3 regions of the Nonomuraea sp. NPDC050663 genome follow, and region 3 is predicted to be linked to each of the others. Evidence: riboswitches for the same ligand, from Rfam matches in the RefSeq annotation. Region 3 holds a riboswitch; each other region holds the start of a gene.
What was found. Region 3 has a riboswitch for thiamine pyrophosphate ahead of thiO (glycine oxidase ThiO). Riboswitches for the same ligand answer to the same signal wherever they lie in the genome.
Positions count from the first base shown of each region.

Region 1 (9,322 bases), on a different contig from region 3:
CCGGCCATCGCGGCTTCGTACAGTGAAGTCATGGATCCCGTGGCCTTTGTGGGCACGATGGCGGGTGTCGTCGCGGCGGTTGTCGCCGTAGTGCAGTTGCGTCGCACGCCTCGCGAGCGCCGTGTCCACGACCCCACGTCCGCCGCTACCCCTGCCGCCACGCCCACAGCTCCGCCGACGCCTTCGTTGCGCGCTCCGACGGGCAGTGACCCTTCGCCTCAGCACCGAATTCCTGGTCGGTACCCGAAAGCAGATGTCGTGCGCGGTCGCCTGCTGCTTGCCGGAAACGCGCCGTCAAGATGCGTCATCCCGCAACCCAGACTCTAGGCCTTCCGCGAGGTCCGACCTGGAAGGCAGCCCTACCCGAGAACCTCGGACGGGTAGTCGATGGCCCCCGGGCCATCGACCTCGGGGGTGTGGGGGTGGGCCGAAGGACCACCCCCACTGGACACAGCCCGAGCCCGACTAGCGCCGAAGGCGCCCGACCGGCGAGGCCCAAGCCGTGAAAGGGGTGCGTCTGGAGAAACCCCGGACGGGGTGTCGATGGCCCCCGGGCCATCGACCTCGGGGGTGTGGGGGTGGGCCGAAGGACCACCCCCACTGGACACAGCCCGAGCCCCACCAGCGCCGAAGGCGCCGACCCGTGAGGCCCAAAGCGCCGACCGGCGAGGTCCGAGCCGTCAGAAGAGGGCGCTGGAGAGCGCCCGACGAGCCTGCGCCAGCGCCGGGTCGTCCGAAGGCAGCGCCTCGAACAGCGACAACAGGTGCTTGCGCACCCTGTCCCTGTCATCCCCTGACGTCCGCTTCACCACCCCGATGAGCCGCTCGAACGCCTGCTCCACCCCGCCCGACAACATCTCGAGGTCGGCTGCCACCAGCTGGGCTTCGAGGTCGCCGGGGTCGCCCAGGCGACGGTCGATCTCGGCCGGGTCGACGGAGACGGTGCGCTGGATCAGCCCCACTCCCGCGAGTCCCATGCGAGCGTCCTCGTCGGCGGGGTTGCGGGCGAGCAGCCGCTCGTAGGCGGCCGCGGCGGCGTCGAGGTCGCCGGCGTCGATGGCCTGCTCGGCGGCGAGGAGGTCGGGGTCGGCCGGGGGCTCGGCGGGGCCTTCTGGCGCGTCTTCGAAGGTGGGTCGAAGCGAGGGGTTGGCTTCGTAGAACTTCTCGATGGCCCCCATGAGCTCGTCGACCCACCGGCGGACCTCGGGCTCGGGGAGCACCTGGGCGAAGCCGGTGACGGGCTGGCCCTGGAAGATGGCCAGGACGGTGGGGACGGCCTGCACGCGCAGGGCCTGGACGATCTGGGGGCTGGCGTCGACGTTGATGCGGGCCAGGACGGCGCGGCCGCCGAGTTCGCCGACGACCTTCTCGAGGATCGGGCTGAGCTGGGCGCTGCCGGGGGCGCGGGGTGACCAGAGGTCGACGATGACCGGCACGGCCATCGAGGCTTCGACCACGTCGGTGGTGAAGGTCTCCTCGGTCACGTCGACGATCGAGGCCGCCGCGGACTGGGGGCCTGCCGCCTCGCGCCGCGCCTGCGCGTCCAATGCCTGCTTTCTGGCGCCCAGATCCACAGCTCCGTAGAGCGATCCGGGCCTAGAGATGTCCGCCATGCTCTTCATCTTGCCGCATGGCGAAGTCACCTGCCGCCACCCGCAGGGTGCGGAGGAGGCCGAACATCTCCTCCAAGTCGGGAGTGGGGTAGGCGCTCATGCCGAACTCGGCGGCCATGAGGTCCGCCGTGGCCTGCCGTACGACGTCGCGGCCCTGGGGGGTGATCTCGGCCAGGACGCCGCGGCCGTCGCGCGGGTTGCGCTGTCGGCTGACGAGTCCGGCGCGTTCGAGGCGGTCGACGGTGTTGGTGACGCTGGTGGGGTGGACCATGAGCCGTTCGCCGATTTTCGACAGTGGGAGGGCTCCCGTTCTGCTGAAGGTCAACAGAACCAATGCCTCGTATCTGGCGAAGGTCAAGTCATAGGGCTTGAGCAGTGCGTCCAATTGCGACAGCAGGATCTGGTGCGCTCTCATGATCGAGGTGACGGCGGCCATGGCTGAGGACGGTCCGAAGTGAACACGCCAGCTCTCCGCGGCGCGCTCGATGGGGTCGAAAGGCAGGTTGAGCGGCACAGCGTAACGGTAGCGCCTGTTTCGTGCAGTTACGGAGAGCGAGCAAGGTTCATCGCTTGACCAAGAAACTGCTCGCGAAACATCACGCTCAGTTATGGTTCTCGCTACGAAGGGTGAACGGGGGTCACCTACCGGGGGGTAGTGATGTATTTCATCTGGACTTTGTGTGCGTGAAAGTGCGGCGATCACGCGTGAAGAACTGAAACTCAGCGCGGCGGTCACCGTGGCGGTCCTGCTGGCCGTGGGGCTGGTGGCCGCGTGGAGTGTGCTGATTCCCGGCGTCGACGCCTGGGAGAACATCGTCGTCGCGGTGATCGGTTCGCTGCGGCTGACCGGGCCGGTGGCGGCGGCGTTCGCCGCGTGGGTGGCGCTGCGCAAGCGGCGTGCGCTGCGAGCGCGGCCGAAGATGGCGCGGGTGAGCACGTGGGGGGCGCTGAAGGCGCCGCTGTCCATCGTGCTGGTAGTCGTGGGCGCGTTCGCGGCCACGGTGCTGGTGCTGGCGGTCAAGACAGTGCTGACCGAGCAGGCGGGACGGCTGAGCGTGGCCGGTCTGGGCATGGGGATGGCCGGGCTGGCGTTGTACGTGGTGATCGGCTGGGTGATCGGCTGGCTGCTGCCGCGCGCTCTGACGCCGCCGCTGGCCGGGCTGGGCTGTTATGCCCTGTTCACGTGGCTGGCCGACGGAAGCACCTGGGCCGACCGGCTGGCGCCGGGCACGGGCGAGCCGTACGACCTGTTCCAGGGTCTGACCAGCGCCGCCTTCCTCGACCAGACGATGTGGCTGCTGGGGCTGACGCTGGCGCTGCTGCTGGGCTGGGCGGCGGCGGTGACGCGGAAGCCTCTGGTGCTGGCGTGCGCGATGCTGGCCGTACTGGCCGCGGGCGCGGGGGTGGCGCGGCTGGTGACCAAGCAGGAGGTGGCCGCGACGCGGCCGATCGCCTACGCCTGCGAGGACTGGCCGATCACGGTGTGCGTGCATCCGGGCATGCGGGGCGGGCTTACGGAGCTGTCGGCGGCGTTCACGCGTATCGCGTCGAGGCTTTCCGGCACGCCCGCGGCCTTCACCCGGGTGGAGCAGCGGCCGCTAGGCTCCGAGTTGCGCGCGGGCGCGGGCATCGTGCCGATCCAGATGGCCGACCTGTCGAACGGCTTCGCCGACGAGGCGGTGGACGCCTACATCGAGAGCCTGGCGGCCAAATGCACCGATTCGCCCGGCGACGGGTATCGGGAGATCGTGGTGGCGTGGCTGCGCGGCGAGCCGCTGCCCGGCGGGCCGCTGCCGGAGCACCAGTACGCCGCGGCCTGGTTCTCCGGGCTCAGCGAGCACCAGCGGCGCGAGTGGCTGCGCATGTTCTACAACGACTTCCAGGCCTGCAGGCTGTCCAGCAGGCATTTCGGGGGCGGTCCCGCGCCGATGGCCGATCCGGCGAGGCCGACGCCGAGCGTGACGCAGGTCTACCCGATCTACCCGACGGCGACGGTCTCGGAGATCTCACCTCCTGGGTGGCGATGACGGCCCCGCAAGGGGTAGTGCTCAGATCATGAACACTGTCCTGCGTCGCAGGTGGCGATATGTCGCGTTGGTCCTCGTCCTGGTCGCGCTGTTAGCGGTAGGTCTGCGTCTTGCCTGGTCCTGGGTGGATCCGCTGGGCGAGCGCACCATCGACCGCAGCCAGCCCGTGCTGCTGCAGTCCATCCACAACCTGGCCCGCTTCGAGGCGGCGACCGGCAGCTTCCAGGTCGTGGTGGACCTGGAGAAGGACGCCAACTTCCTTCCCGCCTCGGTCAAGGGTGAGCGCACGCTCTTCGTCGGCGCCGGCAACGTCGACGCCTACGTCGACTTCTCCGGTCTGGCGAAGGACGCGGTGAAGGTCAACGAGGCCCGCACCGAGGCGAGCATCCGCATCCCCCGCGCCCAGCTCGAGAAGCCCAATCTCGACAACTCCCGCTCGTACGTCTTCGCCCAGCAGAAGGGCTTCGTCGACCGGGTCTCCGATTTCCTCGCGGGCTCCCCGCCCGACCAGCGTGAGCTCTACCTGCTGGCGGAGAAGAAGATCGCCGAGGCGGCGGTCTCCAGCGATCTGCGCAATCGGGCCGACACCAACACCAAGCTCATGCTGGAGGGCCTGCTGAAGTCGCTCGGCTTCACAAAGGTCAGCGTGACATTCACCGACGGCGCCTGAAAACACGCCAACAACAAATCTTGAAATAGCGGCATCCAACGGGACATGACGGTAGTCACGGGGGTTTTACTGATCGCGCTGCTCCAACCGCAGCCGCATCACGATGCGATCAGGTATGTCTCGCTGAAAGGTTGCCCGCTGATCTGCGGAGATTGGCGGCTGACCATGCACTCGGGCCGCGAGGTGCGGCTCGAGGATGCCCGTACGGCAAGCGACCACAGCAAAATGACCGCCGCTCCCATCGCGGTGAGCGGCGACGGTCATCATGTCGCCTATGTCGGCCGCTCCAACAAAACGCTTTATGTCTGGAAAATGGGTGACAAACCAATCACCGTCCCCGGCGCCACGGCAAGCACCCTGAAACTCTCGCAGAACGGCGGCCTCCTGGCCGCCGGAGACGGCGACGCCGTCCAGGTCGTCGACACCGCCACCGGGAGGACCCTGTGGCGGGCGGCCGAGCGGTTCGCGGGCTTCGGGGGAAGCCTCACCCTCACCAGGCGGCAGACCGCCGACCAGACGACAGAGCTCACCGTCCGCTCCCCCGCGGGAGCCGTCCTGAGGCGGGTCGTCCCGCCGCAGGTCGTGGCGGCCAACCAGCCGCTGGCCCTGAGCCCGGACGGCAGGCACGTCGCGCTCACCGTCAACCGCCTGCTGTTCGTCTACGACCTGGCCGCCGACCAGGTGCGCGCGGGCGTGCCCGTCAAACTGCCCGAGGACGTCTCGGCGATCGACTGGACCGGGACCGACACCCTGACCGTCCACGCCGAGCGCGCCAAGAAGGTAACGGTCATGACCTACGACGTCCGCACGGGGGCGGGCCAGGTCAGGGAGTCCTACCGGATCAAGGCCGACGCCTTCACGGCCGAGTTCTGCGGAGGCTGACGATGCGCCGCCTCCTCATCCTCTGCCTGCTCCTCACGGCCTGCACGGCGCAGCCGCCGCCCAGGGCCGCCGCGCCGCCCGACCCGGTCCGCCTCGCCTACGGGACCGGCTGCATCGACTCGTGCTCCCCCTGGACGCTGCTGCGGCGCTCGGGCAGGACCGAGCGCTTCCACGAGGCCAGGGCGCGGCCTGACGAGGAGATGAGCACCGGCCGCGCACCCCTGTCGGTGTCGGCCGACGGCCTCGTCCTCGCCTACTACCGCGACACGCGGCTCACGGTCCGCCATCTGACCGGCGCCGTCGTCGATCTCGGCCCTGTCCCCTTCGAGTTCCTGACGCTCTCGCCTGACGGCACCCGCCTGATCGGCTCGCGCGAGAACGGCCGGATCGAGCTGTTCGACACGACGACGGGCCGCCGCCTGTGGGTCGCGGACGACTCGGGCGGCGTCGCCTCGGTGAGCGGCGACCGGCTGCTGCTCACCCGGATGACCCTCCTCAACACCACGGACCTGGTCCTGCTCGGCGAGCAGGGCTCGCCGGCGCTCGTCGACACTCCGCCGCAGGTCGTGGCGGCCAACGCCCCGTTCGCCCTCTCCCCTGACGGCACCACGGTGGCCACGCTCGGCGCGGGCACGGGCCGGCTGCGCCTGTACGACCTGCGGACCGGGAAGATCACCCACGAGGCGCAGGCCACGGTGCCCGCCAAGCATCGCGTCGAGCACCTGTACTGGTCGGGCCGGGACGTGCTCACCGCGAGGTCGTGCCGTCGCACCGAGCACGCGGTGTTCCAGATCGACGCGCGCACCGGGCTCACCCGGACCCTGGACGCCTATAAGGCGCCCAAGTATGCCTACGACTGCGGGGAGGGCGAGTAATAGGGCATCTCCCTCATGTGGCGCGCCAGGCCTTAGCCAGATGATGGAAACATGTTCCCCGACATCGAGTACATGGCCATCAAGGGCCACATCGAGGACCTCCACCGCGAGGCCGCCGACGAGCGCCGCGCCCGCCAGGCGGCCGGGCGGCGCCACCACCGATGGGCGCCCAAGCGCCCGAAGGACACGTAGTCCGCTAGGGTGATCCATGACGCGGGGTGCCCTATTTGTCGCTTTGGGGCTGAGAACACACCCGTCGAACCTGATCTAGCTAGTACTAGCGAAGGGAACGTCATGTTCACCGATGACGTCTGGGCCCGCACGAGCACGCTGCTGGCCGCCATCCACGAGCACCCCTTCAACGCCGCCCTCGCCGACGGCACCCTGGACCGCGAGCGCTTCGCGTTCTACATCGTCCAGGACGCCCGCTACCTGGAGGCCTTCGCCAAGGCGCTGGCCACCGCCGCGGTGCGGGCGAGCGATCCCGACGAGATCGCCTTCTGGTCGCAGAGCGCCCACGGCGCCATCGCCGCCGAGCGCACCCTCCACGAGGGCTACATCGAGGAGTACGGCCTGACAGCGGACGACCTGTCCGGTGTGGCGACGTCGCCCACGGCGCTGGCCTACTCCTCCTGGCTGCAGGCCGTCGCGCTCGCCGCGCCGTACGAGGTGCTGGCCGCGGCGGTGCTGCCCTGCTTCTGGGTCTACCAGGACGTCGGCCAGGCGCTCGTCAAGCACAGCGGCGACGACCACCCTTACCGCGCCTGGATCGCCACCTACGCCGACCCGTCCTTCGAGGCCGCCGTCACCCAGGCCCGCGCGATCACCGACCGGCTGGCCGAGCGGGGCGACCGTACGGCCATGGCCGAGGCGTTCGTCAAGGCCACGGAGTACGAGTGGATGTTCTGGGACAGCGCCTGGAAGCTGGAGGCGTGGCCGACGAGCCGGTGGCTCTAGAGCAGCGCGCAGCCGATGTGCACCGGCACCCGCGTCGAGGTGCGGCCTGACAGCACGTCGTAGGCGTAGGCGTAGCCGTTGTACGGCTTGCCGGGCGACGAGCACTCCAGCTTGCCCGTCCGGTAGCCGAAGCTGCCGCCGCCGAAGCCCGCGTTGCGCTTGGCCGTGACCTTGCCCGACCACCACACCGCGTCGTTGTGCGACCAGCGGATGACCATGCGCACCTCGCCGAGGTTGAAGTGGCTGCCGTTGACCTGGATGCGCGGCAGCCGGTTGGCCTCGGGCCGGTAGCCGCTGATCCAGACCTTGGCCAGCACCTTGCGGTCGGAACTCGCCGCGTTGTCGCGCGCGACGCGGTTGCGCATGTCGGTGGTGACGCACACGTCGTCGCCGGCGAAGGCGTTGCGCCAGACGTACGGCACGGCGCACGTGTGGGGGCCGTAGGCGCCCTCGACCCAGCGGCCGGCGGCGTGGTGGTTGTCGGTGGCGACCTCGTCGCGCATCGCCGGCGTCACGCAGACCAGGTCGGCGGCACGGGCCACGCGCCAGACGTAGCCCTGCCGGCAGGTCTCGGGACCGGGTGCGGCCTGGGCCGCGGTGGTGGGCAGCAGCATCCCGGCGGTCAGAGCGGCCAGGGCCAGAGCGGTGCGCTTCATGGCACCGTTATGCACCCGGCCGCTTACAGACGGCCATCTGCAAGTGGCGTGTCAGGGAACCCTGATGATCAGGGCGTCGCCCTGGCCGCCGCCGCCGCACAGGCCGGCCGCGCCGAGCCCTCCGCCGCGGCGCTTGAGCTCGTGGGCGAGGGCGAGCACGATGCGCGCGCCGGAGGCGCCGATCGGGTGGCCGAGCGCGATGCCTCCGCCGTTGACGTTGACCTTGTCCATGTCGATGCCGAGCTCCTTGACCGACTGGAGCACGACGCTGGCGAACGCCTCGTTGATCTCGACCAGGTCGAGGTCGGACGCGGTCAGCCCTTGCTTGCCGAGGGCGTGCTTGATCGCGTTGGCGGGCTGCGACTGCAGAGAGGCGTCGGGGCCGGCGACGTTGCCATGGCGGCCGATCTCGGCGAGCCACGGCAGGCCGAGCTCCTCGGCCTTGGCCTTGGACATGACGACCACAGCGCAGGCGCCGTCGGAGATCTGCGAGGCGGAACCGGCGGTGATCGTGCCGTCGGCGGCGAAGGCGGGACGCAGGCGGGCCAGGGTCTCGGCGGTCGTGTCGCCGCGCACGCCCTCGTCGTCCTTGAACAGGCCCTTCTTCGGGATGTCGACGGGGACGATCTCGTCGTCGAAGACGCCGTTCTTGATCGCGGCGGCGGCGAGCTGGTGGGAACGGGCGGAGAAGGAGTCCTGCTCCTCGCGGCCGATGCCCAGGCGGCTGTTGTGCCGCTCGGTCGACTCGCCCATCGCGCACTGGTCGAAGGCGCAGAACAGGCCGTCGTGCGCCATCGAGTCGACCACCTGGCTGTTGCCGTACTTCACGCCCTTTCGCAGGCCGGGCAGCAGGTGCGGCGCGTTGGTCATGGACTCCATGCCGCCGGCGACCACGATGTCGAACTCGCCCGCGCGGATGAGCTGGTCGGCCATGGCGATCGCGTCGAGGCCGGACAGGCACACCTTGTTGATCGTGAGCGACGGCACGGTCATCGGGATGCCCGCGTTGACGGCGGCCTGGCGGGAGGGGATCTGTCCCGCGCCCGCCTGCAGCACCTGTCCCATGATCACGTACTCGACCTGGTCGCCGGTGATGCCGGACCGCTCCAGCGCCGCCTTGATGGCGATTCCGCCCAGGTCGGTGGCGGACAGGCCGGACAGGGAACCGAGCAGCTTTCCGATCGGCGTGCGAGCTCCGGCGACGATGACGGAACCAGACATGGGGACCTCCACTGGCATCAATGCGGCGTCCTTTGCCACGATAGTCGCATGCTGCTGCGCATCGATCACGTCGGCATCGCCTGCCACGATCTAGAGGCGAAGATCAAGCTGTTCTCCGAGCTGTTCGAGCTCGAGGTCGTCGCCCGGGAGGTGAACGAGGAGCAGGGCGTCAAGGAGGCCATGCTCCGCGTCTCCGGCGACTCATACATCCAGCTCCTCGAACCCCTGTCCCCCGACTCGCCCGTCGGCAAGTTCCTCGCCAAGCGCGGCGAGGGTGTCCATCATGTGGCCTTCGGGGTAGGGGACGTCTCCGACACCATGGAGCAGATCGCGGCCAAGGGTGTCAGGCTGCTCGACGAGAAGCCACGTCACGGCTCCATGGGCTCCTCCATCGCGTTCCTTCATCCGAAGGACGTGGGAG
Region 1 is NZ_JBITGL010000005.1:375,677-384,998, reverse strand. Features, by position in the region: gene ACIBH1_RS18755 (tetratricopeptide repeat protein) at 681-1,613, opposite strand; gene ACIBH1_RS18750 (MarR family winged helix-turn-helix transcriptional regulator) at 1,597-2,127, opposite strand; gene ACIBH1_RS18745 (hypothetical protein) at 2,294-3,640, shown strand; gene ACIBH1_RS18740 (DUF4230 domain-containing protein) at 3,669-4,310, shown strand; gene ACIBH1_RS18735 (hypothetical protein) at 4,623-5,192, shown strand; gene ACIBH1_RS18730 (hypothetical protein) at 5,195-6,067, shown strand; gene ACIBH1_RS18725 (hypothetical protein) at 6,119-6,259, shown strand; TPP riboswitch at 6,272-6,374, shown strand; gene ACIBH1_RS18720 (TenA family protein) at 6,362-7,024, shown strand; gene ACIBH1_RS18715 (hypothetical protein) at 7,021-7,680, opposite strand; gene ACIBH1_RS18710 (acetyl-CoA C-acetyltransferase) at 7,732-8,901, opposite strand; gene mce (methylmalonyl-CoA epimerase) at 8,950-9,322, shown strand, end outside.
Region 1: it holds a riboswitch for thiamine pyrophosphate, as region 3 does, so the genes downstream of both, ACIBH1_RS18720 (TenA family protein) here and thiO (glycine oxidase ThiO) in region 3, are expected to answer to the same signal.

Region 2 (9,322 bases), on a different contig from region 3:
TGGCGCTGAGCGTCGCGCCCATCGCCATCGGCCGCTACCTGGCCGCCCGCCAGGTGGCCGCCGACTCCGAACGCGCCCGCGTGCGCGAGAGCGAACAGCTGGCCGTCGCCCGGCTGCGCGCCGACCAGCTCGCCGAGCGCGAACGCATCGCCCGCGAGGTGCACGACATCGTCGCCCACCACGTCGGGGCGATGGTGCTGCGCGCCAACGCCGCCCGCTACGCCATGCCCGACGGGCCGGTCGGCGAGGCCCTCACCGACATCCGCGACACCGGCCACCAGGTGCTCCAGGACCTGCGCGGGCTGCTCGCGCTGCTGCGCGACCCCGGCGGGGCGCCCGAACTCACCGCCGACCCGGCCGAGGTGGTGCGCGAGTCCGCCGAACGGGTCGGCGCCGCCGGCCTGCTCGTCGAACTCCACCTCGACCCCGCCACCGCCGCTGCGCCGCTCGTCACCCGCGCCTCGGCGGCACGCATCGTGCAGGAGGGACTCACCAACGTGCTCAAACACGCCGGACCGGGCACCCGCGTCCGCGTCAGGGTCGCCGCCACGGACAAGGGCCTCGACGTGGAAGTCGCCAACGACCGCCCACCCACGGCCCGCCCCGCCGCGGAGGCCGCCCGCGACCGCTCCGCCTCCGCGCGGCTGGAGACAGAGGCAGCCCGCGACCGTTCCGCCGTAGCCGTACCGTCGGGTGGCCCCGCCCCAGAGGCCCCCGAGGACCGGTCGCCGTCCTCCGTACGGCTTGCGGCCGTCGGGGCGGGCGCGGCACCCGAACCCGGCTCGGTGCTGCCCTCCTCCGGACAGGGCCTGGCCGGGATGCGCGAGCGGGCCAGGGCGCTGGGCGGCACCCTGACCGCCGGACCCGACGAGCACGGCGGCTGGCGGCTGTCGGCCCTCCTCCCGGTGAGCGGCCCATGACCTGTGCCCTGCTACCGGAGGGTGGCTCATGACCTGTGCCCTGCTACCGGAGGGTGGCTCATGACCTGTGCCCTGCTACCGGAGGGCGGCCTATGATCCGCGTCCTCATCGCCGACGACCAGGCGCTCGTGCGCGCCGGTGTCCGCATGCTGCTCCAAGCCGCCGGCATGGAGGTGGTCGCCGAAGCCCAGGACGGAGCCGAGGCCCTACGGCACGCCGAGCAGCACCTGCCCGACGTCATCCTCATGGACCTGCGCATGCCGCGCCTCGACGGCCTCGAGGCCAGCCGGCGCATCCTGGCCGCCCGGCCCGGCGCCCGCATCGTCGTCCTGACCACCTTCGCCGAAGACTCCAACGTCTACGCCGCGCTACGTATAGGAGCGGTCGGCTTCCTCGTCAAGGACGACGAGCCCGAGCTCATGGTCGAGGCCGTGCGCCGGGCGGCGATGGGCGAGCAGCTGCTGGCCCCGAGCGTGCTGCGACGGGTGGTGGAGCGGGCGGTGGCCGCCGAGGAGGTCGCGAGCTTGGCCGTGCCGTCCACGCTGACCGATCGCGAGGTCGACGTGCTGACTCTCGTCGGAGCGGGCCTGTCCAACGCCGAGATCGCCGACCGGCTCCACGTCGGGGTGACGACCGTCAAGTCCCACGTCGGCGCCGCCATGGACAAGCTCGGCCTGCGCAACCGCACCCAGGCCGCCGTGCTCGCCTACCGGATGGGCCTCGTCGACGCCGACTTCCGCCCCGTACACAGGCAGGCCTGAGGCATCCGCCTGCCGGTGTAGTCCCCACTCACCCGGCAGGCGGACGACCATGAGCGGGCGCGCGCATCACCATGTGGACCTGACGTTCTATCGGAAGGATCCACATGCAAACCGTTGCCCCTGTCGCGGCGGCCAGGCCGGTCGCGGGCGGCCTCATCTACACCCTGCGCGTCCTGATCCTCATCCACGGCGTGACCCTGCTGGTCGCCGCGTCGATGGCCGGGCGCGCCCTCACGTACGACTCCGAGTTCGTGCTCAGCGTCGACCAGGCCGCCGCCGAGCCGCACGTGATGGTGGGCATGGTCGCCCACCTGGTCGGCCTGGTGCAGCTCATCGCCGCCATCCTGTACTGGCGTCCGGGCCGCGGCGCGGGCTGGCCGGCCCTGGCCAGCCTCGGCCTGTTCCTCCTGGGCATCGCCCAGCACTTCGTGCTCGGCATCGGCCTCAACGTGCACGTGCCCAACGGGGTGCTGCTGTTCGGCCTCATCCTGGTGCTGCTGGTGTGGTCCTGGTCCCCCCGGGCCGCAGTCAGGCGCTGAGCGCCAGGGGCAGGGTCCCGAACGGCACGGGCCCGACCGCTCGGACCCTCCCGCTCGGATCCGACGGCCCAGACCCGACGGCCCAGACCCGACGACAGGGCCCGGCGGCACGTCCCCGATGGCGTGGGCCCGATGGCGTGGGCCCGACCGTGGGGTGGAGCGCCAGGCCCGGGCGGGAACGCCGTCAGGCTCACGTGCCACGGAGGCGGCCCTCGCGCTGCGCATCCCCGCTGATGACCCCTGAATCCCTCACCGCCGCTCGGATAGGCTGGCAGCGTGTTCGTGAAGATCTGCGGGCTGCGCGAGCCCGAGCACATCGAGGCCGCCGTAGAGGCGGGCGCCGACGCCATCGGCTTCATGCTGACCGTCAGCCCCCGCCGCGTCGAGCCGGAGCGCGCCGCCGAGCTGGCCGCGCTCGTGCCCGGCCATGTGCTGACCGTCGGCGTCTTCCACGGGGAGAGCCCCGACGAGGTACGGCAGGCGGCGCGGGCGTCGGGTGTGCGGGCGATCCAGCTCCACGGCCGTCACCCGCATCAGGACTTCATCGACCTGAAGGACCTCGGCCTGCCCCTGCTGCGAGCGGTGCCGTTCGACTCCGACCTGCGGTGCGGCGCGTTCGGCGAGGACATGCTGCTGGTCGACGCCCCGCGGGCGGGATCCGGCGAGCCGTGGGACTGGGCGGCGGTCCGCGACCGCGCCACAGGGAAGTGGCTGCTGGCGGGCGGCCTCAACCCGTCGAACGTGGCCGAGGCCGTGGCGGCCGCGCGGCCGTGGGGTGCGGACGTCTCCAGCGGGGTGGAGGTGTCGAGAGGCATCAAGGACGGTGCGCTGATCCGCGCCTTCGTCGCCGCCGCCCGCGGCGCGGCCTGAGAGCCCGGCCCCCGTCGGGCCCCCGGCCGCACCGCGGACAGGCGTTTCAGGACCCGGCTCCGCTGGGGGAGGGTTCGAAGCCGGGTCCAGCTTTGGGGAGGCTCAGGCCAGCGGAGGCCGGACCGGGGCTGCCAGGTCCGGGGTGGCCGGGTTTGGGGCTGCCAGGTCCGGGGCTGCCAAGTCTGCGGTGGGCGCGTCCGGCGTGGGCCTGCCTGCGATAGGCGCGTCCCGCGTGGGCCTGCCTGCGGTGGGTGCGTCCGGCGTGGGCTCGCCTGCGATGGGCGCGTCCCGTGTAGGCCCGTCTGCGGTGATCTCGTCCAATGCGCCGTGGTCTGGCGCGGGTCGGTCCGCGGCCAGCGAACCCGCGTGTGCCTCGCCGGCGGGTGTCAGGGCGAGGTAGAGTCGGCCGCCGCTGTCGGTGAACTGTGCCGCCTTGGCGCGCATGCCGTCCGCCAGGGCGGCGGTGTCGGTGAGGCCGCGCTCCTCGGCGTAGCGGCGCACGTCCTGGGTGATCCGCATGGAGCAGAACTTCGGCCCGCACATCGAGCAGAAGTGGGCCGTCTTGGCCGGCTCGGCGGGGAGGGTCTCGTCGTGGAAGGCGCGCGCGGAGTCCGGGTCGAGCGACAGGTCGAACTGGTCCTGCCACCGGAACTCGAAGCGCGCCTGCGACAGCGCGTCGTCCCGGGCCTGCGCCCGGGGGTGCCCCTTGGCCAGGTCGGCCGCATGGGCGGCGATCTTGTAGGTGATCACCCCGGTCTTGACGTCGTCCTTGTCGGGCAGGCCCAGGTGTTCCTTCGGGGTGACGTAGCAGAGCATCGCGGTGCCGTACCAGCCGATCATGGCCGCGCCGATGCCCGAGGTGATGTGGTCGTAGCCCGGCGCGATGTCGGTGACCAGGGGGCCAAGCGTGTAGAAGGGCGTGTCGGCGCACAGTTCGCGCTGCAGCTCCACGTTCTCCTTGATCTTGTGCATCGGCACGTGTCCCGGGCCTTCGATCATGACCTGGACGTCGTGGGCGTGCGCGATGGCGGTGAGCTCGCCGAGGGTGCGCAGTTCGGCGAACTGGGCCTCGTCGTTGGCGTCGGCGATGGAGCCGGGCCGCAGGCCGTCGCCGAGGGAGAAGGCCACGTCGTAGGAGGCGAGCAGCGCGCACATGTCCTCGAAGTGTTCGTACAGGAACGATTCGCGGTGGTGGGCCAGGCACCAGGCGGCCATGATGGAGCCGCCGCGCGAGACGATGCCGGTCGTGCGGCGGGCGGTCAGCGGCACGTACGCGAGCCGTACGCCGGCGTGCACGGTGACGTAGTCGACGCCCTGCTCGCACTGCTCGACGAGGGTGTCGCGGTAGATCTCCCACGACAGGGCCGCCGGGTCGCCGCCGGCCTTCTCCAGCGCCTGGTAGAGGGGGACGGTGCCGATCGGCACCGGGGAGTTGCGGATGATCCACTCGCGGGTGGTGTGGATGTCGCGGCCGGTCGACAGGTCCATCACGGTGTCGGCGCCCCACCGGGTGGCCCAGGTCAGCTTCTCCACCTCCTCGGCGACGCTCGACGTCACCGCGGAGTTGCCGATATTGGCGTTGATCTTGACGAGGAAGTTCCTGCCGATGATCATCGGCTCCGACTCGGGATGGTTGACGTTGGCCGGGATGATGGCGCGCCCCGAGGCCACCTCCTCGCGCACGAACTCGGGCGTCAAACCCTCGCGGATCGCCACGAACTCCATCTCACGGGTGATCTGCCCGCGCCTGGCGTAGGCGAGCTGCGTGACCGGGCGGCCGGTCGCCCTGAGCGGTCGGTGCGGGTCGCCCGGGAAGGTCTCGGTGGCGCGGCGGGCCCAGGCGTCCTGGTCCTTGAAGCCGTCGTCGATCGGCCGCGTCCGGCGGCCGACGTAGCGGGCCACGTCGCCGCGCTCCAGGATCCACTCCTCGCGCAGCCGGGGCAGGCCGGAGCGGATGTCGTGCCCCTGGGGACCGGAGGTGTCGTACAGGTCGAGGTGGGAGCCGTCCGACAGGCTCACCCGGCGCATGGGCACCCCATCGATGTGGATCTTCGAAGAACGCGCGTCACCCATCACGCAAACTCCCTTCGCCGGCATTACCCGGATCAGGTTCAAGCGGTCGGCGGCCGTCACAGCCGTCCTCTCAGCCCGGTTCGCCGGGCTCCCGCGTTCGGTCGAGTGATATTGAACGTGGTGATCGCCGGTTAGGCAACCCCGGCCACCTCGACCTGGGGTTCCCACGCAGTAGGGTCGAAGCCGTGAGTGAGATTTCGGCCGAGGATCGCGTGTGGACCATTCCGAACATCCTGAGCTTCCTCAGGTTGCTCGGCGTCCCGGTCTTCCTGTGGCTGGTGCTGGGCCCCAAGGCAGACGGCTGGGCGATCGCCCTGCTCATCGCCGCGGCCTTCACCGACTGGCTCGACGGCAAGATCGCCCGCGCGTTCAACCAGACCAGCCGCCTGGGCCGCATCATCGACCCGGCGGCCGACAAGCTCTACGTCTTCGCGACCATCCTGGGGCTGGCGCTGCGTGAGGTCATCCCGTGGTGGCTGGTGGCGATCATCCTGGGCAGGGAGCTGTTCGTGGCGAGCTTCGCCCCGATCCTGCGCAAGTACGGCTACCGCGCCCTCCAGGTGCACTTCCTGGGCAAGGCGGCGATGGCCAACCTCATGTACGCCTTCCCGCTGCTGTTCCTGGCCTCGCACACCGGCACGTGGTACGCCGATCTCTCCCGCATCATCGGCTGGTCCTTCACTGTCTGGGGCGTGGGTCTGTACTGGTGGGCGGGGCTGCTGTATGTGGTACAGGTACGACAGCTCGTAGGCGCCGCGAAAGCCGTCCAGAACACGAAGGAGTGATCGGGTGAAGGCGGTCGTCATGGCGGGCGGGGAAGGCACTCGGCTGCGCCCGATGACCGCCAACCAGCCCAAACCGCTGCTTCCCGTCGTCAACCGCCCGATCATGGAACACGTGCTGCGCCTGCTCAAGCGGCACGGGCTCACCGAGACCGTCGTCACCGTGCAGTTCCTGGCCGCCCTGGTGCGCTCCTACTTCGGCGACGGCGACGAGCTGGACATGACCCTCCACTACGCCACCGAGGACCTGCCCCTCGGTACGGCAGGCAGCGTGAAGAACGCCGCCAGCCGCTTACGCGACGACAGCTTCCTGGTCATCTCCGGCGACGCCCTCACCGACATCGACCTGTCTGACATGATCCGCTTCCACCGCGAGAACTCCGCGCTGGTCACCATCGGGCTCAAGCGGGTGCCCAACCCGCTGGAGTTCGGCATCATCATCGTCGACGAGGCCGGGCGCATCCAGCGTTTTCTGGAGAAGCCCACCTGGGGCCAGGTCTTCTCCGACACCGTCAACACCGGCATCTACGTCATGGAGCCGGAGATCCTCGACGAGGTGCCCGACGGCCAGGCCGTCGACTGGGCCTCCGACGTCTTCCCCAAGCTCCTGGAGCGCGGCGCCCCGCTGTACGGCTACGTCGCCGACGGCTACTGGGAGGACGTCGGCACGCACGAGAGCTACCTCAAGGCCCAGGCCGACGCCCTGGCCGGGCGGGTCAAGCTCGACATCGGCGGCTTCGAGCTGTCGCCGGGCGTCTGGGTGGCCGAGACGGCCGCCGTCGACCCGGAGGCGGTGCTCAAGGGCCCGCTGCTGATCGGCGACTACGCCAAGGTGGAGGCGGGCGCCGAGTTACGCGAATACACCGTGCTCGGCGACAACGCCGTCGTGCGCGAGGGCTCGTTCCTGCACCGGGCGGTGGTCCACGACAACGTCTACCTCGGGCCGGGCACGAACCTGCGCGGATGCGTCATCGGCAAGAGCACCGACGTGATGACGGGCGCCCGCATCGAGGAGAACGCCGTCATCGGCGACGAGTGCGTCATCGGCGCCGAGGCGTACGTCTCCAGCGGCGTCAAGATCTACCCGTTCAAGACGGTCGAGGCGGGCGCGGTGGTCAACACCAGCGTCATCTGGGAGTCGCGCGGCCAGGCCAGCCTGTTCGGCCGGCGGGGCATCAGCGGGCTGGTCAACGTCGAGATCACCCCTGAGCTGTGCGTACGGCTGGCCAGTGCCTACGCCACCACCCTGAAGAAGGGCGAATCGGTCGTCACCTCCCGTGACGCCTCCCGCGCGGCCAGCGCGCTGAAGCGGGCGGTCATCAGCGCCCTGACGGCCAGTGCCATCAACGTCATCGACCTGGAGGCCGCGCCGCTGCCGGTTACGCGCTTCTACACCTCCCGCAAGCCCACGAGCGGCGGCATCGCGCTGCGCACCACGGCGGGCGACCCGCAGAGCGTCGACATCGTCTTCCTCGACTCCGAGGGCGCCGATCTGGCCCCGGCCACGCAGCGCAAACTGGAGCGCGTCTACTCGCGCCAGGAGTTCCGCCGCGCCTTCCCCGGCGAGATAGCCGAGCTGTCCTACCCGGCGCGCGCCATCGAGGACTACGCCCACGAGCTGCTGCGATGCGTCGACATGAGCGGCGCCGACGAGCTCAAGGTCGTGGTCGACTGCGCCGGCGGCACCTCCTCGCTGGTCATGCCGACGCTGCTGGGCCGCGTCGGGCTGGAGGTCCTGACCGTCAACGCCCGCCTGGACGAGGCCTCGCCCACCGAGACCCTGGCCGAGCGGCGGCGCGACCTGCAGCGCCTGTCGGAGCTCGTGGGCTCCTCGCGCGCCCACTTCGGGGTGCGCTTCGACCCGGTCGGCGAGCGCATCGCCCTGGTCGACGAGAAGGGCCAGCTGATCAGCGAGGAGCGGGCCCTGCTCGTGGTGCTCGACCTGGTGGCGGCCGAGCGCCGGGGCGGGCGGGTGGCGCTGCCCGTCACCACCACGCGGGTGGCCGAGCAGGTCTGCCGTTTCCACGGCGTGCAGGTCGAGTGGACCTCCACCGCTCAGGACGCGCTGACCGCCGCCGCGGCCGAGGAGGAGATGATCTTCGCGGGCGACGGCAGGGGCGGCTTCGTGGTGCCGGAGTTCGCGCCCACGGTCGACGGCCTGGCGGCCTTCATGCGGCTGCTGGGGCTGGTGGCCAGGACCAGGCTCTCGCTCAGTCAGATCGACGCCCGCATCCCGCAGGCCAGGCTGCTGCGCCGGGCCGTACCCACCCCGTGGGCGGCCAAGGGCCTGGTCATGCGCTCGCTCATCGAGGCGGCCGAGGAGGAGGGGCTGCACTACGAGACCACCGACGGGGTGCGCGTGGTGCTCGACGACCGCAGCTGGGTGCTGATCATCCCGGCGGCCACCGAGCCGGTCACCGACCTGTGGGCCGAGGCGCGCCACGTCGACTCCGCCCAGGCGCTCCTGGAGCGGTGGGCGCGCATCGTGGAGGAGTCCTCGGGCGCATGATCGAGTTTTGGCCAAGATTGCCTCAGGAACGCCTCCGAATCGTTCCCAACAGGACTCCGAAACCCCACAGTGATGGACCTTGAGGTACGTCCAGCGGTAACTTGTCTCCGTCCAATCTTGTCGTCCGGCGTCTCGCCTTGACCTTTGCGGCGCATCAGCGTAAGTTGCGGCATTCGCAATGTTGACAGCGTTAGCAAGCGAGGCGCGCCCCGAGCACCGAAAAGCCGCGTTCTCGCGGTAGGAGGCCGAGCCGATCGATGCCGAGCGTCTACTGCACGCAGTGCGGGCATGCCAACCCCGAGGATGCCCGATTCTGTTCCCGGTGTGGATCGCCGCTGACCCGGCATGAGGTCACGGGCGACACCACCTCGACGATCTCCGTCGCGGGAATCGAGGCGTACGAGGCTGAGACCGGGGAGTTCCTCTTCGCCGAGCGTCAGCTCGTCGAGCAGCTGCCACCGGGCGCCGCCCTGCTCACCGTGGTGCGCGGGCCCAACCAGGGCAGCCGCTTCAAGCTCGACCAGGACCTGACGACGGTCGGCCGCCACCCGGAGAGCACGATCTTCCTCGACGACATCACCGTCTCGCGGCGCCACGTCGAGTTCTACCGCCACCCCGGCGGCCGCTTCACCGTGCGCGACGTGGGATCGCTCAACGGCACCTACGTCAACAGGGAGCGCATCGAGGAGGTTCCGCTCCACTCGGGGGACGAGGTCCAGATCGGCAAGTTCCGGTTGGTGTTCCTCTCTAGATGAGTGCACAGGCCGCGCGCTCTCACATGAGCATCGGGGAGGTGCTCGGGCTGCTGAAGCCCGAGTTCCCCGACGTCACCGTCTCCAAGATCCGTTTCCTGGAGGGCGAGGGGCTG
Region 2 is NZ_JBITGL010000003.1:862,531-871,852, reverse strand. Features, by position in the region: gene ACIBH1_RS12985 (sensor histidine kinase) at 1-920, shown strand, start outside; gene ACIBH1_RS12980 (response regulator) at 1,013-1,681, shown strand; gene ACIBH1_RS12975 (hypothetical protein) at 1,786-2,220, shown strand; gene ACIBH1_RS12970 (phosphoribosylanthranilate isomerase) at 2,497-3,090, shown strand; gene thiC (phosphomethylpyrimidine synthase ThiC) at 3,193-5,163, opposite strand; TPP riboswitch at 5,156-5,268, opposite strand; gene ACIBH1_RS12960 (CDP-alcohol phosphatidyltransferase family protein) at 5,349-5,948, shown strand; gene ACIBH1_RS12955 (sugar phosphate nucleotidyltransferase) at 5,953-8,454, shown strand; gene ACIBH1_RS12950 (FHA domain-containing protein) at 8,712-9,209, shown strand; gene ACIBH1_RS12945 (MerR family transcriptional regulator) at 9,206-9,322, shown strand, end outside.
Region 2: it holds a riboswitch for thiamine pyrophosphate, as region 3 does, so the genes downstream of both, thiC (phosphomethylpyrimidine synthase ThiC) here and thiO (glycine oxidase ThiO) in region 3, are expected to answer to the same signal.

Region 3 (9,322 bases):
AGTCCGCGCCCACCGCGGCGACCGCCGCGGCCCAGCTGGGCTGCGAGGTCGGGGCGATCGCCAACAGCTTGATCTTCGACGCGGACGGCGAGCCGCTGCTGGTGCTGACCAGCGGCGCGCACCGGGTCGACGTGGAGCTGCTGGCCACGACCGCGGGGGTGACCAAGGTACGGCGGGCCTCGCCGGAGTTCGTCCGGGCGGCGACGGGGCAGCCGATCGGAGGCGTCGCACCTGTCGGCCATCCGGCCAAGGTGCGCACCCTGGTCGACACCTGGCTGGCCAAGCACGAGGTGGTGTGGGCGGCGGGCGGACATCCGCACACCGTCTTCCCCACCGGTTTCGAGGAATTGCTGCGGATCACGGATGGGACCCCGGTGGACGTCGAATGATCGAGTTGCGCGGTGCCGAAGCGGCGGAGTTCGACACTCGCCTCGACGAGGTGATCGACGTCTACGCCCAGGCCATGCGCGCGCCGGTGGAGCAGCTGCCGGGCCGCAAGTCGATCATGCGCAGCCACGGGTCCTACCCGGCGTTCCAGTGCCTGTTCGCCGAGCTGTACGGCCGGACGGTGGGCTTCGCCTACGGCTTCCACGGCGCGCACGGCCAGTGGTGGCACGACGTCGTGCACCGGGCCCTGGCCGAGCAGCAGGGCAGGGAGGCGGCCGACGCCTGGCTGGGCAACGCCTTCGAGCTGGCGGAGATCCACGTGCACCCCGACTATCAGGGCAAGGGGGTCGGGCGGGCGCTGATCACGACGTTGTGCGCGGGGCGGCAGGAACGCTCCGTCGTGTTGTCGACGCACGACCAGCCCACGATCGCGCGGCACCTGTATCGCAAGCTGGGGTTCGTCGACCTGCTGAGCCCGTTCGTCTTCCCCGGCGGGCACGAGCTGTACGCGATCGCGGGGACGACCCTCCCGCTACGGTGAGCCGGCCGCCTCGATCTCCTGGACGCGCTTCATGAGCTCGCGCGTGAGCTCGCCCGTGATGGCGCTCGCCGGTTCGTCCCGGACCTCGGCGATCCGGACCAGTTCCTCCATGGTGGACGCGTCGATGCGCGGGCAGTCGTCGAACTCGGTGATGTTCCCGCCGAAGCCGACGTAGAAGCGGACCATCGGCTCGGACAGCGGGACGACGGGCGGCCCCTCGGGGACGAGCAGCACCGGACGCACCGGTTCCGGCTCGGCCTGCCTGGGCATCGCCGGGACGACCACCGCGACCGCCAGCAGGCCCGCCGCGGTCACGCGCTGCCACAGCGGCGCCCCTGTCACGTAGGCCGCCACCGCGTAGCTCGCCACGGCCAGCAGGATCGCCCCGCCGTACCTCAGGGCCACCGGCACCTCGGCCAGCTGGAGGGCGGCCAGCGCCCCGACGGGCGCGCAGATCGCGGTAATGGCCGGATCGCGCACCTTGCACCATCGGGCGACCACCCAGCCCGCGGGAAAGATCAGCAGCCAGACGAGCAGGAGGCTACGGGAACCGGGTGCGGCCAGCGCCAGCGGCGCGCCGAACACGGCTCCCATGACCAGACCTGCCCGCGCCCCGGCGGCGAGGTCCGCTCGCATACCTCGACTATGACATCGGCTCCGTCAGGCGGAAAGTGCCTGCGCGGTCTCGATGCGCTGGAAGACCTCGGCCGTGGCGCTGGAGCGGTTGAAGGTGATGAAGTGAAGCCCGGGGACGCCCTCGTCGAGCAGCCGCTGGCTCATCTCGGCGCAGTGGTCGATGCCGAGGCTGCGCACGGCGGCCTTGTCGTCGGCGATCGCCTCGAACCTCGCGGCCAGCGCGGCCGGGAAGGGCGCGCCGGTGAGCTGCTCGGAGCGGGCGATGGTGCCCATGGCGGTCACCGGCATCACGCACGGGATGATCGGGGTGTCGCATCCGGCGGCGGCGACCCGGTCGCGCAGGCGCAGGTAGTCGTCGGCGTCGAAGAACATCTGCGTGATCGCGTAGTCGGCGCCCGCCTGACACTTCTTGACGAAGTAGGACACATCGGACTCGATGGACGGCGAGCGCGGATGCTTGTACGGGAAGGCGGCCACGCCCACGCAGAAGTCGCCCGACTGCCTGATCAGCCGGACCAGGTCCTCGGCGTACAGCACGCCCTCGGGGTGCTGGACCCACTCGCCCATCGGGTCGCCGGGAGGGTCGCCGCGCACGGCCAGGATGTTGCGCACCCCGGCGTCGGCGAAGCGCCCCACCAGGTGGCGCAGCTCGCGGGTCGAATGGTTGACGGCCGTGAAATGCGCCACAGGGGTCAGTGTGGTCTCGTGGGCGATGCGCTCGACCACGTCGACCGTGCGGTCGCGCGTCGAGCCGCCCGCGCCGTACGTCACCGAGACGAACGTCGGCCGCAACGCCTCCAGCTGCCGGATCGCCCGCCACAACTGCCGCTCGCCCGCGTCGTCCTTCGGCGGGAAGAACTCGAAGGAGAACGTGCGGCGCCCCGTCGCGAGGAACTCGCGGACGGTCGGAACACGGTCGGGCAGAACGGAGGGGCGACCCAAAGCCATGCACCAAGGGTACCGACACTGGGAGCTCCGACCCAGCCACTAGTCTCAAAGCATGACCATCGAAGCCGCGAGCATGGACGGCCTGCGCACCTCGGTCGAGCACGCCCTGCGCGAGTTCGTCGACCGGCAGACGGCCATCGTCAGCGGACCCGAGCTCGCCCCGCTCCTCCAGGCGGCCGGCGAGCTGCTGTCCGGCGGCAAGAGACTGCGTCCCGCCTTCTGCTACTGGGGCTGGCGCGCCGCCGGCCGCGAGCAGACCCCCGAGATCTTCACCGCCGCCGCCTCGCTGGAGCTCCTGCAGGCCAGCGCGCTGGTCCACGACGACGTGATGGACTCCAGCGACCTGCGCCGCGGCAAGCCCTCGGCCCACCGCCGCTTCGAGGCGCTGCACGCCGAGTCGGGCTGGTACGGCTCGGCCGAGCAGTTCGGCGTCGGCTCGGCCATCCTGCTGGGCAACCTGCTGCTCATCTGGTCGGGCGAGATGTGGCGCACCAGCGGCCTGCCGCCCGCGGCCCTGGCCGCCGCGCAGCCGGTGCACGACCACATGCGCACCGAGCTCATGTGCGGGCAGTACCTCGACCTGCTGGAGCAGGCCCACGGCGAGAACACCTTCGACTCGGCTCTGCGCGTGGCGCTGTACAAGAGCGGCAAGTACTCCGTCGAGCAGCCGCTGCGGCTCGGCCTCACCCTGGGCAACGGCGCGCCCGCCCCGTGGATCGACGAGCTGTGCGTCGGGTACGGCACGCGCGTGGGCATCGCCTTCCAGCTGCGCGACGACGTCCTGGGCGTCTTCGGCGACCCCGTCGAGACCGGCAAGCCCGCCGGCGACGACCTGCGGGAGGGCAAGCGCACCATGCTCGTGGCCCGCACCCTGGCCGCCGCCGCCCCCTCCGAGGCGGCCACCGTCCGCGAGCTGCTGGGCGACCCGGGGCTCGACGCGGCGGGGGTGACCACGCTGCGCGCGATCATCGAGGACACCGGGGCGCTGCAGGAGTGCGAGGACCTCATCGCCGACTACCTGGAGCAGGCACTGACCGCGCTGGACGGCGCGCCGATCACCGACGGCTCGCGGCGGGCGCTCATCGAGCTGGCCATCGCCGCCACGGCGCGCAAGACCTGAGAAGGTCGGGAGCCGCGCAACCAGGAGGCTGCGCGGCTCGAAGAAGGGACCACTTGGCTCAGGCGGCTTGGCTCAGGCGGCTTGGCTCAGGCGTTTGGCGAACTCCGCCGCCGCGGCGCCGGGATCGTCGGCCTCGGTGATCGCCCTGACCACCACGACGCGGCGCACGCCGTACGCCATGACCTCGTCGAGGTTGTCGAGGTCGATGCCGCCGATGCCGAACCACGGCCGCTCGACGCCCAGCCCTGCCGCGTGCCTGAGCAGCGCCGGGCCCGGGGCGTGGCGCCCCGGCTTGGTCGGCGTCGGCCAGATCGGCCCGCAGCAGAAGTAGTCGACCCCCTCCTCCACGGCCGCCGCCGACGCCTCCTCGACGGAGTGCGTGGAGCGGCCGATGAGGATGTCGGGCCCGAGCAGGTCGCGTGCCACCGCCACCGGCAGGTCGTCCTGCCCGAGGTGGAGCACGTCGGGCCGGGCGGCGTAGGCGATGTCTGCGCGGTCGTTGACGGCCAGCAGCTTGCCGTGGCGGTCGCAGGCGTCGCGGAAGACCTCGAGCAGCGCGAGCTCCTCCCGCGCCTCCAGCCCCTTCTCTCGGAGCTGGACGATGTCGACGCCGCCTGCGAGCACCGCGTCGAGGAAGTCGGCCAGGTCGCCGCGCTCCCGTCGTCCGTCGGTGCAGAGGTAGAGCCTGGCGTCAGAAAGCAAGGGCCTGTGCCCGCCGCTTGACCTCGGTGTGCCGGCCGGCCTTGATCGCGTCGATGGGCGCGCCGGGCAGCGACTCGTCGGGCGTGAAGAGCCAGCGCAGCGCCTCGACGTCGTCGTAGCCGGCGTCGAAGAGCACGGTCAGGGTGCCGGGCAACCCCTTCCACACGTCCTTGCCGTCGAGGAGGGCGGCGGGCACCTGCGGCCCGCCGGGGCCCCGTCGTACGCCGAGGAGCTTGTGGTCCTTCAAGAGCTGCTTGGCCCGGCCGATCGTCAGGTCGAGGCGCTTGGCCACTTCGGGGAGAGTCAGCCACTCGTCGACGAGCTGCTCGGTCTCCCGGTCTATCTGTGCAACAGAGAGCGTCACGACACCACAACTACCACATGCCGTCCTTGCTCAAACTACACAGTCTCGTAGAGGTACCTGTGGATCCACCAGCAACGCCACGTCGACATGCTGACCGGATTCGATGACACGGCGGCCCTGGACGAGGTCTCGCGGGCGGTCGACGGTGAGGACGGCGCTCAGCCGGTCGTCGTCGGTGAGCCAGCACGCAGTCCACTTCGGCTCGTGCTCGCCGCGATACACCAGCCTGGCGCCCTGCTGGTCTCCGGCGAACTGGACCATGTGGCCGAACTGCTCCGACCAGAAGTACGGCACCGGGTCGTAGGCCTGCTCCTCGCCGAGGACGGTGGCGGCGGCGACCTCGGGGGCGCTGAGGGCGGTGTCCCAGTGCTCCACCCGCAGGTGGCGGCCGTAGCGGCGCGACCACCAGCTGGCGCAGTCGCCCACGGCGACGACGCCCGGCATGGAGGCGCGCAGGTATTCGTCGGTGACGACGCCGTTGTGCAGGTCGATGTCGGCGTCGGCCAGCCATTCGACGGCCGGGCGCACGCCGATGCCGGTGACCACGACGTCGGCGTCGAGGAACTCGCCGTCGGCCAGCCGTACGCCGCCCTCGTCGACCTCCCTGACCATGGTCCGCAGGCGCAGGTCGATGTTGTCGTACCAGGGCAGGGTGCGCAGGCCGATCTCGGAGCCGAGGACGTGGCTGAGCGGCGCGGGACCGGCCTCGACGACCGTCACGGCGCATCCGGCCTTGCGGGCGGCGGTGGCGACCTCGGCGCCGATCCAGCCGGCGCCGATGACGACCACGCGGGCGCCGGGCACGAACGTCACGCGCAGCAGGTGGGCGTCGTCGATCGTGCGCAGCGTCTGCTGCGGGCCGTCGCCGGGCAGCGTGATCGGGTCGGCGCCGGTGGCGATGATGAGGCGGTCGAAGGGCAGCTCGCCCTCGGTGGTCTCGACGACGCCCTCGCGCAGGCCCTTGGCTGCCACGCCAGGGCGGAAGTCGACCTTCAGCGCCTCGAGGTCGGAGTCGACGGTGGTCGTGTCGCTCTGGCCCATGAGCACCGCCTTCGACAGCGGTGGACGGTCGTAGGGGCGGTGTCTCTCCTGCCCGACCAGGGTGATCTGTCCCTCGAAGCCGCGCCCGCGAAGGGCCTCAACGCTGCGTATCCCGGCCAGACCGGCGCCGACGACCACCACTCGATTCACACTGAGACCCTAACCGGTAGGCTGAAGCCGCAAGACGCGCGGGAGTCCGGCCGAACCGGGCTGAGAGGAAGGCTTCGCGGGCCTTCGACCGCAGACACCTGATCCGGATCATGCCGGCGAAGGGAGCGGACATGGATGTGGTCGTGGGCGGCGGGGTCGCCGGGCTCTCCGTGGCCTGGCGGCTGGCCCGCTCCGGGCGGCCGGTGACGGTCGTCGACCCGGCGCCCGCCTCCGGCGCCTCCCACGCGGCCGCGGGGATGCTCGCCCCGGCCAGCGAGACCGACTACACCGAGGAGTCGCTGCTGCGGCTGGGGGTGGAGTCGCTGCGGCTGTGGCCGTCGTTCGCCGCGGAACTGGCCGCCGACGCCGCGCCCGCCGGGGCAGCGGGGGCGCACGACTGGGCGGCGATGCTCGACTATCGCACCGACGGCACGCTCGACGTGGGCTTCGACGCCGACGACCTGGCGGTGCTCGACGAGCTGGCCTCCTTCATGGACAAGCTCGGCCTGCCCGTGGAGCGCCTGACCGGCCGCCAGTGCCGGCGCCTGGAGCCGATGCTGGCCCCGTCGGTGCGCGGCGGCATCCACGCGCCGCAGGACGCCTGGGTGGATCCCAGGAAGGTCACCGCGGCCCTGCTCAGGGCCATCGACCGCCGGGGCGTGCGCCTGGTGCGCGCCAGGGCGGAGCAGGTACGGCCCGACGCGGTCGTGACGGAGGGCGGCGAGGTCGTCGACGCCGAGCGGGTGGTGCTGGCCGCCGGTGCCTGGAGCAGCAGGCTGGCCGACGTTCCTGTGCGCCCGGTCAAGGGCCAGATCCTGCGCCTGCGCTCCCCCAGGCCGCTGCTGTCCAGGTGCGTGCGCGGCCTGGTGCACGGCCGCCCGGTCTACCTGGTGCCGCGCGGCGACGGCGAGCTGGTCGTGGGCGCGACCCAGGAGGAGCTCGGCTTCGACACCACGGTGACGGCGGGCGGCGTCTACGAACTGCTTCGCGACGCCCGCGAGCTGGTGCCCGGGGTCACCGAGCTGGAGCTGGCCGAGTCGGTGGCGGGCCTGCGCCCCGGCACCCCCGACAACCTTCCCCTGATCGGACCGCACCGGGGCCTGACCCTGGCGACCGGCCATCACCGCGGCGGGGTGCTGCTCGCCCCGCTCACCGCCGCGATCGTCCTGGGCGAGGCGAGCGAGCCGGCCGCGCTGTGCTCACCGGAGAGGTTCACATGAAGTTGACGATCAACGGGTCGGCGCACGAGGTGCCCGCGGGCATCACCGTGGCGCAGGCCGTGAAGAGACTGACCGAGCAGACCTCGGGTGTGGCCGTCGCGGTCAACGACGAGGTGGTACGGCGGGGCGCGTGGGAGTCCACCGCCCTGGACGAAGGAGACAGGGTCGAGGTGCTGACGGCGGTGCAAGGTGGATGACCTGATCATCGCGGGCGAGAAGTTCGCCTCGCGGCTCATCATGGGCACGGGCGGCGCTCCGTCGCTGGAGGTGCTCGACCGGGCGCTGGTCGCGTCGGCGACCGAGCTGACGACCGTGGCGATGCGGCGGCTGGATCCGGGGGTGCGGGGTTCCGTGCTCGATGTCCTGACAAAGCGTGACATCAAGGTGCTGCCGAACACCGCCGGGTGCTTCACCGCGGGCGAGGCCGTCCTGACCGCCCGCCTGGCCAGGGAGGCCCTCGACACCAACTGGGTGAAGCTGGAGGTCATCGCCGACGAGCGCACCCTGCTGCCCGACCCGATCGAGACCTTCGACGCCGCCGAGCAGCTGGTCGCCGACGGCTTCGTCGTCCTGCCGTACATCGGCGACGACCCGGCTCTGGCCCGCAGGCTGGAGCAGGCGGGGTGCGCGGCGGTGATGCCGCTGGGCGCGCCCATCGGCTCGGGCCTGGGCATCCGCAACCCGCACAACATCGAGCTGATCGTCGAGGCCGCCGGGGTGCCGGTCATCCTCGACGCGGGCATCGGCACCGCGAGCGACGCGGCGCTGGCGATGGAGCTGGGCTGCGACGCCGTCCTGCTGGCCACCGCGGTGACCCGCGCCCGCGACCCCGAGCTGATGGCGGGGGCGATGCGCCTGGCCGTGGAGTCGGGGCGCATGGCCAGGCAGGCGGGACGCATCCCGAAACGGCACCACGCGCTGGCGTCGTCGCCGATGGAGTGAGCCCGGGAGGGTGGGGGCCGGGCGGCGGTGGCCTCGGCGTGACCGCCTCTTTGCCCTCACCTCTCACATCCGCCCGAAACAACCTGCGGGAAGGCGCTCCGGCCATCGAAACGGCATCGGTTTCGGATGCTCCTGCCCTCCCGGTGGCAAATCGCCCGTAAACTCGGCTCCGTGGACACGACGACTGCGGACCCCCTCGTCGGGCGGCTACTCGACGGGCGATACCGCGTCGAGTCCCGGATCGCCCGCGGCGGAATGGCGACCGTCTATCTTGCCCTGGACGTCCGGCTCGACCGCACGGTCGCGCTGAAGGTGATGCACCGCTCCCTGGCCGAGGACCCCGCCTTCGTGCGCCGGTTCATCGGCGAGGCCAAGTCGGTGGCGAGCCTGTCTCACCCGAATGTCGTGCACGTCTTCGACCAGGGCACCGACAACGACGTGGTGTACCTGTCGATGGAGCACGTGCCGGGTCGCACCCTGCGCGACATCCTGCGCGAGCGCGGCAGGCTGTCCGCGCGAGAGGCGCTGGAGATCATGATCCCGGTGCTGGCGGCGCTCGGCGCGGCCCACCAGGCGGGCATGGTGCACCGCGACGTCAAGCCGGAGAACGTCCTGCTGACCGACGACGGCCGGGTCAAGGTCGTCGACTTCGGGCTGGCGCGCGCGATCGAGGCGACCAACCAGACCCGCACCGGCATGATGATCGGCACGATCGGCTACATGTCGCCCGAGCAGGTGACCACGGGCGGCGCCGACGTGCGCAGCGACGTGTACGCCGCGGGCATCATGCTGTTCGAGCTGATCACCGGGCGGCAGCCGTACGAAGGCCAGACCCCGATGGCGGTGGCCTACAAGCACGTGCACGAGACCGTGCCTCCGGCCGCCTCACTGGCCCCCGACACGCCCCAGCTGATCGACCTGCTGATCGCCCAGGCCACGGCGCACGAGCCGGAACGCCGCTACCAGGACGCCTCGGCGATGCTGGTGGCCGCCGTCGACGCGCACCGCCTGCTGCCCAGGCACGGCGTCGGGAGCGGGGCGCATCAGGTGACGGCGTCGCCGATGCCGGCCCCGCCGGTGACGGGCGTGCACGCGATGCCGAGCGCGCCGCAGGCCGCGCCCTCGCACACGCTCATCCAGCCGCGTGCCGAGGTGCGGGCCGAGCGCCGCGGGTTCCGGCCCAACTGGTTCCTCATCGGCCTGGCGATCATGATGGCGGCGGCGATCGGGCTGACCGCGTACTTCGTCGCCCAGCCCACCTACGTGCAGAT
Region 3 is NZ_JBITGL010000002.1:804,989-814,310, reverse strand. Features, by position in the region: gene ACIBH1_RS08550 (YbaK/EbsC family protein) at 1-389, shown strand, start outside; gene ACIBH1_RS08545 (GNAT family N-acetyltransferase) at 386-928, shown strand; gene ACIBH1_RS08540 (hypothetical protein) at 920-1,564, opposite strand; gene metF (methylenetetrahydrofolate reductase [NAD(P)H]) at 1,589-2,512, opposite strand; gene ACIBH1_RS08530 (polyprenyl synthetase family protein) at 2,565-3,632, shown strand; gene thiE (thiamine phosphate synthase) at 3,705-4,334, opposite strand; gene ACIBH1_RS08520 (Rv2175c family DNA-binding protein) at 4,324-4,698, opposite strand; gene ACIBH1_RS08515 (NAD(P)/FAD-dependent oxidoreductase) at 4,729-5,889, opposite strand; TPP riboswitch at 5,918-6,031, shown strand; gene thiO (glycine oxidase ThiO) at 6,021-7,109, shown strand; gene thiS (sulfur carrier protein ThiS) at 7,106-7,306, shown strand; gene ACIBH1_RS08500 (thiazole synthase) at 7,299-8,051, shown strand; gene pknB (Stk1 family PASTA domain-containing Ser/Thr kinase) at 8,223-9,322, shown strand, end outside.